3 regions of the Rahnella sp. ChDrAdgB13 genome follow, and region 2 is predicted to be linked to each of the others. Evidence: predicted binding sites of a transcription regulator. Region 2 holds the regulator's gene; each other region holds the start of a gene.
The links. Region 2 encodes CRP, which controls carbon source genes, mostly activating them, when cyclic AMP is high. Its sites were predicted from a motif close to ATGTGANNNNNNTCACAT; they were not measured.
Positions count from the first base shown of each region.

Region 1: a site for CRP is predicted at 2,532-2,549, ahead of ompW (outer membrane protein OmpW). Genes of this name have one in related genera too.
Region 3: a site for CRP is predicted at 3,092-3,109, ahead of J8X26_RS07030 (glycoside-pentoside-hexuronide (GPH):cation symporter). Genes of this name have one in related genera too.

Region 1 covers NZ_JAEMGT010000017.1:62,701-67,376, reverse strand. Annotated here, with positions in the region: gene yciA (acyl-CoA thioester hydrolase YciA) at 2-442, opposite strand; gene J8X26_RS06380 (septation protein A) at 521-1,060, opposite strand; gene J8X26_RS06375 (YciC family protein) at 1,160-1,915, opposite strand; gene J8X26_RS06370 (YkgJ family cysteine cluster protein) at 2,004-2,405, opposite strand; gene ompW (outer membrane protein OmpW) at 2,699-3,331, shown strand; gene J8X26_RS06360 (BON domain-containing protein) at 3,403-3,717, opposite strand; gene trpA (tryptophan synthase subunit alpha) at 3,942-4,676, opposite strand, start outside.
Region 2 covers NZ_JAEMGT010000012.1:109,395-114,070, reverse strand. Annotated here, with positions in the region: gene J8X26_RS05140 (LysR substrate-binding domain-containing protein) at 1-674, shown strand, start outside; gene J8X26_RS05135 (OsmC family protein) at 676-1,083, opposite strand; gene crp (cAMP-activated global transcriptional regulator CRP) at 1,446-2,078, shown strand; gene J8X26_RS05125 (YccS/YhfK family putative transporter) at 2,140-4,215, shown strand; gene J8X26_RS05120 (aspartate aminotransferase family protein) at 4,404-4,676, opposite strand, start outside.
Region 3 covers NZ_JAEMGT010000020.1:14,955-19,630, reverse strand. Annotated here, with positions in the region: gene J8X26_RS07035 (TIM-barrel domain-containing protein) at 1-1,585, opposite strand, end outside; gene J8X26_RS07030 (glycoside-pentoside-hexuronide (GPH):cation symporter) at 1,582-2,961, opposite strand; gene J8X26_RS07025 (non-oxidative hydroxyarylic acid decarboxylases subunit D) at 3,248-3,475, opposite strand; gene J8X26_RS07020 (non-oxidative hydroxyarylic acid decarboxylases subunit C) at 3,505-4,676, opposite strand, start outside.

The DNA.
Region 1 (4,676 bases), on a different contig from region 2:
TTTAATCCTGAGAAACACCACCAGAATCAACACTGAAATTGCTGCGTCCGTCAGGCAACTGGCGCGATTTTCCAGATTCATCCACCGCAACGTACGTGAACACTGCTTCAGTGGCCCTGTAGCGCTGTCCGATAGGCTCAGAGGAGACCTTCTTCACCCACACTTCAACGTTGATGGTGATCGAGCTGTTGCCGGTACGAATACAGCGTGCATAACAACACACCACATCACCCACAGCGACCGGCTTGAGGAACGTCATGCCGTCCACACGAACGGTCACTACGCGGCCTTTAGCGATTTCCTTCGCCTGGATCGCGCCGCCCATGTCCATCTGTGACATCAGCCATCCGCCAAAGATATCGCCGTTTGCATTGGTGTCCGCCGGCATGGCCAGCGTACGCAATACCATTTCACCATTGGGTAAACTCTGTTTTTCGTTCATGTTTGATTGCTTCACAGTGATCAATGTTTTATTCAAAACAACGAAGGCCTTCAAAAGAAGGCCCGTGCAGAAGAATGCTTATTTTTTTTCATCATCCGGCATATGCCGGTAAATATAGATGCCGCTGAGTAGCGTGAAGACCAGCGTCAGAACGGTAAGTCCGAACACTTTGAAGTTAACCCAGACATTCTGTGGCAGCCAGAAAGCCACGTAGATATTTGCCAGACCGCACAGCAGGAAGAAAATCGCCCAGCTGACATTCAGCTTATTCCAGACGTGGTCGGGAAGCGTCAGCTCTTTGCCCAACATGCGCTGAATCAGAGGCTTTTTCAGAACCAGCTGGCTTATCAGTAAAGCGCCGGAGAACAGAACGTAAATGACGGTGACTTTCCATTTAATGAATTCATCATTATGGAAGACCAGCGTCAGGGTGCCAAAAACAGCCACCATGGCGAAGGTGATTAACGTCATTTTCTCAATTTTGCGATACATCACCCAGGTGATGACTAACGCCAGCGCAGTGGCAGCGATCAACGCGCCTGATGCGACAAAAATGTCGTAAAGCTTATAAACCACAAAAAAGACAATCAGGGGAAGAAAATCGAGGAGCTGCTTCATACTTCATTCCATGTTTTATGTATGGGATGACTATACCGGAATCATTTACCGGACAAAAGAAAAGGGCGCCGGAGCGCCCCTGAAAAAGTTATGTCACTATTAAACATGTAATTTCATGTAAAGACGGAACAGATAAATCAGGATAAATGCCGTGATGACATTGCTGAGTGCGCCGAAAATCACCGCGCTTATCATCGGATTCAACGCACTTAACGCGCCGACGAAAAGCATCAGAACCACCTGCGCCAGAATCCACATCAAAACACCCGGCGCAACCAGGCGCACATGGCTGAAGGCCAGACGGGTGCTCAGACGCATGGCTTTAAACATCCCGACCTGCTCTTTACAGGCGATGATTGGCGACATTGACCAGGCAATGGCAATCAGAAACGCAGGCACGAAAAGCAGCGCCAGACCGAGACGGAACATCACGCTGAAGACGAACAGCAAAAGAATTAAGCGCGGCAACACCGGCAAAGAAGCGGTCACCACCTGGGTTACGCTGGCGCGCACGCCCTGTGAAACCAGCTGGATCAGCGTCAGGATCCCGCCAACCAGAATCACATTTCCGGCCAGCGTCGAGAACAGCGCCGCAATGCTGTAGCGGAAAATGGCGCTTTGCTGTTCCGGCGTGACCTGTTGCTCAATGAAACCCATCATATCGGCGACGCTCATGCCCGCCATGTTGTTCATAAGTTGCCCGATAGCATCAAGCTGATCGGCTGACGGGCTTAAAATCCAGCTCAATATGACGGTAATTAATGCGGCCAGCAGGGAAAGCGCGAAAACGCTACTCAGCTGATTACGCAAAAAATTATAACTGTCACGGTACAATGTACTGGCCGTGATAGACATGGACGCTCCTTGGCACAAGCTAAAAATAACAAGGCGGGGATTGTAACCTGTAATAGGCCCCCGCCGATACTTTTGCGCTGACTTCCTGTCAGTCAGCCTGATGAACCTCTGCCAGCTCTGGCGTGAAAGCCCCGACATCAATCATCGGTAAATCCACATCCAGCGGCGGCAGGCCGTAACGCGCACGTGCGCGATCGCAGGCCGTATTGGCGACACCGTTCAGCCCCGACTGATCAAACTCGCGGCAGGGTGTCGGGCGGTTAAGGTAAACAGAACAGGAAACCGATTGTCCCACTTCCCCTTCCAGAGCCACACAGCGAGGCGACTTGCTGTTGGTGCCTTTCATGCAGCTCAAAAAAGGCGTGACTTGTTCTGTCAGTGCCTGCGGAACAACGCCGCCAGCTTCTTCAGATTCAGCCCAATAAAATGAAACACGGAAATAGGCGCAGCACGCGCCACAGGTCATACAAGGATTATTAATTTCGCTCATCTTGGGAAGCTACCGACTCCTTACGGCACCAAACCAAAACCAACAGGGTTCAGGCAAATTACGCAGCGGCATTTTTTTTAGCAACTGAAATTTTTGGGCTTTAATGAAACAGCAAAATCCCCTCGTTTTTGATGCAGATCAATTCCTTTGTTTTTAGAGATTTAGATCGGATTGAGAAAGATGCAATTTATGAAAAATTGTTTTAAAGATGTGATCCCGCTTTGATCAAACCGTACCAAAGAGTAGGTATCATTCGCGCGGCCAATAAATAAACCACACAAAGGGAAGGGACAATGAAAGCAGCATATTGGGCATTAGTGGCAGCAGCGGCATTTCCGGCAATCGCGAGCGCACATGAAGCAGGGGATGTGATTGTTCGTGTAGGGACAGCAACCGTTCGTCCAACCGAAGGTTCAGACAACGTCCTGGGGCTGGGTTCTTTTAACATCAATAACAACACGCAGATGGGTTTGACGCTCGGCTATATGTTTACCGACAACATCGGGATGGAACTGCTGGCCGCGACGCCATTCCAGCATAAAATCGGTCTGAAAAGCACCGGAACAATTGCTGAAGTGAAACAGTTGCCGCCGTCATTGATGGCGCAATACTACTTTGGGGATAAGCGCGACAAACTGCGTCCGTACCTCGGTTTGGGTATCAACTACACCACCTTCTACGATACGAATTTCAACCAGACCGGGCGCGATGCCGGGCTTTCTGATCTGAGCGTAAAAGACTCCTGGGGCGTGGCCACGCAGGCGGGCCTGGATTACAATCTCGATGATAACTGGCTGATCAACATGTCGGTCTGGTGGATGGATATCGATACCGAAGTTAAATTCAAAGCAGGCGGCGAGCAGCAAAACATCAACACCCGGATTGATCCATGGGTCTTTATGTTTGGCGTCGGCTATCGTTTCTGATATTGCCTGTTACGTTGCAAAAAAAAGAGGCGCTTTGGCGCCTCTTCGTATTTCATCAGAAAGATCTCTGATTATTTCAGTCGCATATCGTTCTCGATGGAGCGTACACCCGCCACGCCACGCGTGACTTCTACCGCACGGTTTGCATCTGCCGTTGACGTCACGAAACCACTCAACTGAACGCGGCCTTTGAAGGTCTCAACGCTGATTTCCCGTGATTTGATGGTCTTATCGGCCAGCAGGGCGGATTTGACTTTCGTGGTGACTACGGTGTCATCGATGTAACCACCCGTGCCTTCAGATTTTTTTGTCGGTGCGCAGGCGGCCACGGCCATGACGACCACTGCGGCCATGCAGAAAGCAGACAATGTCTTGAATAGCTTCATAAATAACTCTCCATGCTTTGTTATAAAACCAAAAGTCACCCGATTCAGACTCAGGCAAACAATACTTCGAGCACCCGTATTGTTATTGATTTGCCGAGTGATTTTAGTTTGGATTATTGGCGGGCTTTATACAAATCGAATGGAGAAAAAAAACGTAAGAATTTAAAAGAAACAGAACCTTAGTCAGGCATTGAATAAGGTTCTGTTTGCAGAAGCGCACGCGTTTACGCGCGGGTGGCGGCTTTCATTTCACTGACGAAACGGGAAAGCTGAGCCAGCATTTCTGAAGGCTGATGCTGATTATTCTCTATGATGCGTACCGTCGCGGAACCGGAAATAGCCCCCGCCGCACCGGCGGCCAGCGTTTCTTTCACCTGTGAAGGCTCAGAAATTCCGAAGCCTTGCAAAGGCGGCGCTGCGTTATATTCACGCAGTTTATCCACCAGATGATTCAGCGGCGTCAGGGCGCGTTTTTCCGTCCCGGTCACACCGGCGCGTGACAGCAAATAGGTGTAGCCGCGGCCATGAGAGGAAATCTCGCGCAGCAGATCGTCTGACGCATTCGGCGGGCAGATGAAGATCGGCGCGATGCCGTGACGCAGCGCCGCCGCGCGGAACGGGGCCGATTCTTCAAACGGCACGTCGGCGACCAGCACGGAGTCCACGCCCACGTCAGCGCAACGCTGGTAGAAAGTTTCGATGCCGTTATGGAACACCAGGTTGGCGTACATCAGCAGGCCGATCGGGATATCCGGATGTTTTTCGCGAATGCGCGCCAGCATATTGAAGCATTGTGTTGGCGTCACCCCGGCGGCAAACGCGCGCAGGTTGGCGTTCTGAATCGTCGGGCCGTCTGCCAGCGGATCAGAGAACGGAATGCCCAGCTCCAGCGCGTCGGCACCGGCTTCAATCAGCGTATCGATGATGGACAGGGACAGCTCAACGCCCGGATCACCCAG
Region 2 (4,676 bases):
AACGCGCGGCGGATGAGATCCGGCAGATTAATCAGTATTCGCAGGGTTCGGTGGCTATCGGGTTTTCATCACTGCTGGCGCTGACGGTATTTCCGGCCCTTAGTGAAGCGTTCAAAACGCAATTTCCCCAGTCCAAACTGCTGATTAAAGAAGGCCAGCTTTCGACGCTGTTACCGGCGCTGCGTGAAGGGAAACTCGATTTTGCCGTCGGGACCGCCGGGCCGGGTTTTCCGCTGGAAGATTTGGTGCGTGAGCCGCTGTTTAGCGCCCCTTTTGGTGTGATTGCGCGGCAAGGCCATCCGCTGGCAGATGCCACCACGCTCGACGAATTGCAGTGCGCGCGCTGGGTGTTGCCGGAAACGGATATGGGTTACTACCAGCAGATTCAGCTTTCGATGAACGGCTTTAACGCACCAGCCGGGGAAACGCCGGTAAGAACGGATTCGGTAGTGTGCGGGCTGAATATGGTGTTGCAGTCGGATTATCTGACGATTGTGGCGAAGGCCATGCGCGCGCCGTTCGGCTTACAGGACAGGCTTTGCCTGCTCAATATCGATACGCTGCCGGAAGCGGAATATTGCGTGCTCTATTCGCAGAAATCGCCGCTGACGTTTGCCGCGCGGCGATTTCTGGATTTACTGCGAAGTCAGTGCCAGTCGTATCACTGGTCGTGACTTATTCGGCGTTCACTACTTCAAAACTGTGGGTGATTGTCGCGGCTTTGCCCAGCATCAGGGAAACGGAGCAATATTTTTCCGCAGACAGGCTGACTGCGCGTTCCACAATTTTATCCGTCAGGTCTTTGCCGGTGACGATGAAATGCAGGTTGATGTGCGTGAACAGACGCGGTGCTTCTTCGCGGCGCTGAGACGTCAGTTTCACTTCGCAGTCACGCACGTCGTTGCGGCCTTTTTGCAAAATAGACACTACATCAATCGCGCTGCAACCGCCCGCCGACATCAGCAACATTTCCATCGGGCTCGGGGCTTTGTCGCCCGCATTACCATCCATTGTGATCTGATGGCCCGACGCTGACTCACCTAAAAACGTCAGCCCTTCTACCCATTTTACGCGTGCGTGCATGTGCTCTTCTCCCGGTGGATAAATTCGTCAAATTTTCCCCTCAGACTACCCTTTCACCCAAAAACTGGCAACGTAACCCGATCGCCATCATGCTGAAGCGAGACAACAGAAGACAGCATTGCAAACCTGTGTTACAAACAAAGCCGAAACATACTTTCCAGTAAATTGCGGTGACGGTTTTTGCGGTTTAAGAACAGAACCCACGGTGTTAACAGCAATAATCAGGCTGTTTCACTCCGACATCCGCTTGCAGCATTTCTGGGGAGTTATATGCTGAAAGGGCGCTTTTTAAAGTAAGTGCCGTACAGGGAACTCTGAGCCCTGTGATTTTGGGCAGCGATAACAACAGAGGATAATAGCAAATGGTTCTCGGCAAGCCACAAACAGACCCGACTCTCGAATGGTTCCTGTCTCACTGTCATATACATAAGTATCCTTCTAAAAGTACGCTGATTCACCAAGGTGAAAAAGCCGAAACGCTGTACTACATCGTGAAAGGGTCGGTTGCCGTCCTGATTAAAGATGAAGAAGGCAAAGAAATGATACTGTCATACCTTAACCAAGGTGACTTCATCGGCGAGCTGGGACTCTTCGAAGAAGGGCAGGAACGCAGTGCCTGGGTGCGTGCTAAAACTGCCTGCGAAGTGGCTGAAATTTCTTATAAAAAATTCCGCCAGCTGATTCAGGTAAACCCGGATATTCTGATGCGTCTTTCCGCGCAGATGGCAAACCGTCTGCAAGTGACGTCAGAGAAAGTCGGCAATCTTGCCTTCCTCGACGTAACAGGCCGTATCGCGCAAACTTTGCTTAATCTGGCTAAACAGCCTGATGCAATGACCCATCCGGACGGGATGCAAATCAAGATCACCCGTCAGGAAATCGGCCAAATCGTCGGTTGTTCACGTGAAACAGTCGGACGTATTCTCAAAATGTTGGAAGATCAAAGCCTGATCTCCGCACACGGTAAAACGATTGTCGTTTACGGCACACGTTAATCCCTCAGAAATTGGCGCGACAGCTAACTGTCGCGCCTTTTTTATGGGCTAAGCTTTATCCATGACGCTATGGCGAAGACTGTTCTATCATCCCGAAGTTAACTACGCGCTGCGCCAGACGCTGGTGTTGTGCCTGCCTGTTGGCATTTGCTGGCTTTTTGGCAATCTGCAAATGGGTCTGCTGTTTTCCCTGTGCCCGGCCTGCTGCAATGTCGCGGGTCTGGATACGCCACACAAACGCTTTTTCAAACGTCTGATGGTCGGCGGCACGCTTTTTGCCCTGAGCAGCATTCTGCTGCAAGTGATGCTGGAAAGCTGGCACATTCCCCTGCCGCTCATCATGCTGTCGCTGGCGTTACTGCTGGGCGTGACCGGTGAAATCAGCCCGCTGCATGCGCGTCTGTTGCCCGGTGCGCTGGTGGCGACCATCTTCACGCTGAGCATGGTGGGTCTGCGCCCGATGTGGCAAGCTCCGGCGCTGTTCGCCGCAGGCACCGCCTGGTACGGTATCTTTAACTGGGCGTGGTTTCGTATTTCAAAAGAACAACCGATGCGCGAAACCCTCAGCCAGCTCTATCTGCAACTGGCAGATTACTTCGAGGCGAAATACAGCCTGCTGACGCAACACACCGATCCTGAAACCGCGCTACCGCCACTGCTGGCGCGTCAGCAACAGGTTATCGATCTGATTGCCCTGCTTTATCAGCAACTGCACATGCTGCCGCAACACGGACATCATCATCACCATAAGCGACTGTTCCAGCGTTTTCAGGTCGCACTCGATTTGCAGGAACACATCACGGTGAGCCTGCATCAGCCGGAAGAAGTGCAAAAGCTGGTGGAAGAAAGCCACGCCGAAGCGGTTATACGACGTAATGCGCAGGTGATCTCCGCCCGTCTGCGGGTCATCGCTGATGACATTCTTTATCACCGTTTATCCGGGCGATTTACGATGGCCAACGAACTGGCCGCGCTGGAGAAAATAGCCGCGCGCAATCCGGAGAATCCGGTCGGTCAATTTTGCTATTACCATTTCAGCCGCATTGCGCGTTTATTGCGGACACAACGTCCGCTGTACCGACGCGATCTGATGAACACTCAGCCCCGCTTACCTTTCTGGCCGGCGTTGAAAAGTTATCTTTCCTTTAAATCGGTCGCGCTGCGCAATGCTGCCCGGCTTGGCATCATCCTGGCGATTGGCAGCAGCCTTGGTCTGTTTTTCAATCTGCCCAAGCCCTACTGGATTTTGCTGACCATCATGCTGGTCAGCCAGAACGGCTATAACGCCACGCGCGTACGTATCCAGCACCGTGCGCTGGGGACGCTGGCCGGATTACTGATTGCATCCGGATTGCTGAAGCTGGAATTACCCGAAAGCACCACGTTGCTCTGCATGCTGCTGATTACTTTGTTGTCCTACACGGTTTTACGCAAAAACTACGGGCTGGCAATGGTAGGTATGACAGTGACAGCCGTGTATACCCTGCAACTGCTGGCGATGAATGGCGTACACTTTCTCGTACCACGGCTGATAGATACGCTGATCGGCTGTGCGCTGGCTTTCGGCGGCACCATCTGGTTGTGGCCGCAATGGCAAAGCGGTTTGCTGCGCCAGAATGCGCATCAGGCGCTGGAAACCTATCAGAACGCAATCCGGTTACTGCTTGAGGAAAATCCGGATGCCGCGAAACTCGCTTACACCCGAATGCAGGTCAATCAGGCGCATAATAAACTGTTCACCTCACTGAATCAGGCAATGCAGGAACCGGGCTTTAACTCGCATTATCTGGCGGATATGCGTCTGTGGGTGACGCACAGTCAGTTTATTGTCGAGCACATCAATGCGATGACTATTCTCGCCCGCGAGCACTACATGCTGCCGGAGAAACTGGCGACGGAGTATTTGCAGACCTGCGAAATCGCGCTGCAAAGCTGTCAGCAACGGTTGCTTTACGACGGGCCCGGTGGTGAGAACACCTTGTTTAATGCGCCGGAGCTGCATCCGGATATGCCGCTGACCGAAATGGAACGCCACCTGCGGAGGGTGATATCGCATCTGAGTGTGATGCATACTATTTCGTCACTGGCGTGGAAGCAGAGACCACATCATGGGATCTGGTTAACGCGGCGGGCGTAATTTATAACTCCCTCCCCTGCGAAAGGGAGGGGTGGGGTATTAAGGTCGGCTTAATTGTCTGAGTTGCCCTCAAACCACACCCCATCCCAGCCTTCCCCTCGTGAAAGGGGAAGGAGCAAAAGTAAAACCGTTCAGCTATTGCAGGATAGAAGTAAAACGTCGATCTCCCCTTCGCAAGGGGGGAGCAGTCAGCCTGTAACTTTTGCCACAGCTTTCTCAAAGCGCCCCATCCCTTCTTCAATATCCGCGAAGTCGATAACCAGTGATGGTGCAAACCGGATCACATTCGGGCCCGCCACCAGCATCATCAACCCGAACTCAGCGGCGGCGGCATGAAACTCTCCGGCGCGGTTTTTGAAGGCATCCGACAGCTCGGCGCCAATCAGCAACCCCTGCCCGCGGAATTCGCTGAAGACAGAATATTTCTGGTTGATGGCATCCAGCGCGCTGATGAATTTCTC
Region 3 (4,676 bases), on a different contig from region 2:
GCGGTTCGCGATACCCGTGCAGACGCATAATCGGGCAGAAAACGCCCCACTGAAACCAGCGGATCAGCAGTTCCTGAAACGCCGGATCATTCACGTTTCCGCCCTGAAAACCGCCGATATCCGTCGTCCACCACGGAATGCCCGCCAGCCCCATATTCAGACCAGCGGCAATCTGATTGCGCAGCGCGTGGAACGAGGAATGAATATCTCCCGACCACGCCAGCACGCCATAACGCTGGCTTCCTGCCCAGGCGCAGCGCACCAGATTGACGATTTCGCGCTCGCCTTCCTGCTGTAAACCGTCGTAAAAGCCCTGCGCGAATTTCTGCGGATAAATATTGCCAACTTCCAACACCGGCCCGAGATAATAGCGATAGTTATCAAAATCATAGGCGCGATACTCCGGTTCTGCTTCATCCAGCCAGAAGGTGCGGATCCCCAGATCGAAATAATTTTTCTTCACCTTATCCCAGACAAATTGTCGGGCGCCGGGATGTGTCGCATCAAAGAAGGTACAGTTGCCGAGGAAGTCCAGATTCACTGACACACCGCGATCGGTATTCACCAGATAACCTTTTGATTTCATCTCCTTATAGTTATCAGTGCGGCTGTCAACCGTCGGCCAGACCGACACCATCGTTTCAATACCCAGTGATTTCAGCTCAGCCACCATCGCTTTCGGATCCGGCCAGTCCACCGGGTCAAAACACCATGTGCCCTGATTTGGCCAGTGGAAGAAATCAATCACAATGACCGAAACCGGCAGTTTCCGGCGCTTGTATTCGCGCGCGACTTCCAGCACTTCTTGCTGTGTGCGGTAGCGCAATTTGCACTGCCAGAAACCGGTCGCGTATTCCGGCATGCGCGGCGCGGTGCCGGTCGCACGGCCATATTGATGCATGATTTCCGCAGGCGTGTCTCCGGCGGTGATCCAGTAATCCATCTGCTCTGTGACCTGCGCCTCCCAGCGGGTGATGTTCTTGCCAAACGTCGCCTCGCCAATCGCCGGGTTATTCCACAGCAAACCATAGCCGAGGCTGGAGAGCATAAACGGCACGCTGGCCTGTGAATTGCGCTGTGCCAGTTCCAGCGTGCACCCTTTCAGGTCCAGACAGTTTTGCTGGTACTGCCCCATGCCATAAATCTTCTCATCGGGGTGCGACTCAAACCTGACCGTCAGCTGATGCTTTCCGCCGGGAATCGCTTTGAATTCGCGCGCATCCATTTTCAGCGCACTGATGTACTTATCCTGACTTTTTTCCGTCGCGCCAATCCCCACCGTCGAACGCTGACGCCAGAACTCTTCCAGAATGAGCTCGCCGCGTTGGTTATAAAATGCCAGCTGGCCTTTAATGTTAACCGTCGCCGTGATATTGCCGTTGCGCAGGGTCAGTGTTTCGGTGCCACGGGAGATATCAGCCTGAGGTTGTTCATTCTGTGGGAGTAGTGCCCAGAGGTGGTCATTGAACGCAGGACGACAGGTCGCACGCATACGCAGACTGTTTTCACCCCAGGGTTCAATCACCAGAGTTTGCTGATCGAAATGCCAGAGGATACGGTTTTTTTCGGCGATTAATTCGCTCATGCGGACTCCTGAGTATGCAAGGTGGCCTGACGTTCAGGCTCGTGTTCCGGGGTGATTTTGGACTGATTAATGTGTTTCATGGTGGCGTCGTTGAGTTTGTACCAGCGCATCGACAGCGCGCTGAACATCGACAACACGCCCGGCACCAGCGAGAACAGCGCGATAATGGACAGCATCACCGCAGTATTTTGCTGCGCAGCGTGCGGAATATAACCGCTCATGCCAAGTGTCCAGCCGACGACTGCCCCGCTGACCGCCATTCCCATTTTGAGGATCGCCAGCAGCGTGGAAAACACGGTGCCGTCCATGCGTTTGCCTTGTTTGTATTCACCGTAATCCACCACGTCCGACATCATCACCCACATCAGCGTGGTGGTGACCTGATAGAAGGTCGAGACCAGCAATGTCATACCGACCAGCAGGGAAATCCAAGCCGGAACGAAGAAAATCGCCATGCTCAGAAGACCGGTTAAAACGGCGCACAGCGTGAAAGCCGACAGTTTGCTGCGGCTTCGGGTCAGCGGTTTGACCAGCGCGCTGCCGAGGCTTTTTCCAACAATATGCGCGGCGAGGAGCCACATAAAGTAGCTGGCGTTGCCCAGATAATACGTCACGTAATACATCATCGCGCCGAGACGAACGACGCCGAAGGAGATATTAAAGAAGATCAGCGCGGCCACTACGCGCCACTGGTCGTTACGCACCAGGTCGCGCAGATCTGAGAGGAAATTCGCATGCGTCGGCGGCGCGCTGATACGTTCCTTTGTATTGAGAAAACAGAGTAAAAACATGACCACAGCGATCGAGGCCATGATTGCCATTGCGCCGAAATACCCGTCGAGTTTATTGCCGCCGCCCATCATTTCTGCCAGCGGCATCATCAGGAATGTCGACATCGCGCCACCGAGCGTGGCGAGGAAAAAGCGGTAAGACTGTAGCGAAATACGCTGGCTGTTATCCGGCGTAATGATCGCGCCCATCGAACAGTAAGGGATATTGATGGCGGTATACATCAGCATCATCACGCAGTACGTGACGCTGGCGTACACCATCTTGCCGGTTAGTGTGAGGGATTCCGGCACGGCATACACCAGTAAACAACTCGCGCCAAACGGGAGCGCCAGCCAGAGAATATAAGGTCTGAACTTGCCGAAACGCGTTTGCGTGCGGTCAGCGATCAGCCCCATCGCCGGGTCAACAATCGCATCGGCCACGCGGGCCACAAGGAACATAGTACCGACAAACACCGCCGGTAAACCCACCACATCGGTATAGTAAAACGTCAGGAAAATAATCACGTTATCCAGACCTATATGGCTCGCCATATCCCCCAGACCGTAACTGATTTTTTCTTTTACGGATAATTTCGCTGTCATTTTTCGTCCTGTCTTTTATCGGGTTAAACTCAAAAAGTCAGTCCGTCCGGTGGCCTGAGGACTTGTTATAAAGTGGTTAAAAGCGAGTCACAATTATGAGATATGATTAATTTCTTATGATTTTTAATTTATGTGATACCGGTAACATGCGGGGAATAATGAAGGTACCGCGCAGCGGCAAGTTTTCGCGGCAATAGCTGTTGTTCCTGAAACATAGCCAGCGAGCGATAGCGCGGGTTGTAAAAAGACGCGGAGATTCCAAAGAGGCCCCGTCCGGGGCCCAATACTATTCCCCTAAAAGCGGCGGCACCGACGGCACCATCGGTGCATTATCAATATCCGCTTGCGTCATCCGGAACGCCTCCGGGTAATGCTCCCGGCTGGTGCGCCGTAACGGCTCCGTTGACCGCCAGGTGTATAAACAACGCTGGCACTGATGCACCGTCCAGACCCCTTTCACCGGCGATACCGCCATCAGCTCGATATGCTCACCGGCACAACGTGGACAAATCATAATCACTCCTTAACTCAGTCAGTTAGTGCTCAGGCCTGACGGCCCGCCAGCAGGGAATTCAGTTTCACAACCCAGTCTTTGGTTTCTGGCAAATCACGTACCGGCTGGCTGTAATGCCCGCGGTTATCCGGCGCGACCGGCGTGGTAGCATCGATGATCAGTTTGTCGGTGATCCCCGCAGGAGACGAACCCGGATCCAGCTCCAGCACGGACATGTTCGGCAACTGAACCAGGTCACCCGCCGGATTCACTTTCGCGGAAAGCGCCCACATCACCTGCGGCAGGTTGAACGGATCGACATCCTCATCCACCATAATCACCATTTTCACGTAGCCCAGCCCGTGCGGCGTGGTCATGGCGCGTAAACCGACCGCGCGCGCAAAGCCGCCATAGCGTTTCTTGGTGGAGATGATCGCCAGCAGCCCGTGCGTGTACATGGCGTTAACGGCCTGAACTTCCGGGAATTCAGCTTTGAGTTGCTGATACAGCGGCACGCAGGTCGCCGGGCCCATCAGGTAATCGATTTCTGTCCACGGCATCCCGAGATACAGGGATTCAAATACCGGTTTGGTGCGGTACGACACTTTATCAATGCGCACCACGGTCATGTTGCGGCCACCAGAATAGTGCCCGGTGAACTCCCCGAACGGCCCTTCGATTTCACGTTTACGGCCTTCGATAACCCCTTCGAGGATCACTTCTGAACCCCACGGAACGTCGAAACCGGTCAGTGGCGCGGTGGCGATCGGGTACGGCGCCTGACGCAGCGCACCGGCCATTTCGTATTCAGACTGGTCGTATTTCAGCGGCGTTGCGCCCATCAGCGTAATGATCGGGTCGTTGCCCAGTGTGATAACAATCGGTAAATCTTCGCCGCGCTCTTCGGCTTTATGCAGATGCAGCGCGATATCGTGCATCGGCACCGGCTGGAGGCCGAGTTTGCGTTTGCCCTTCACTTCCATCCGGTAAATGCCGACATTTTGTTTGTCAAAACTGTCCGGGTCAGTCGGGTCGCGGGAAACGACGCAGGCTTTGTCGAGATAGAAACCACCGTCGCCGTCGTTCAGGCGGAAAAGCGGCAGGATGTCGAACAGGTTAATGTCTTCGCCATCGACGGTGTTTTGCGCCCAAGGCGGATTATCGCGGCGCTCCGGTTTCACCGGGAAGGTATCCCAGCGGCGGATGTATTCGGCAATCTGTT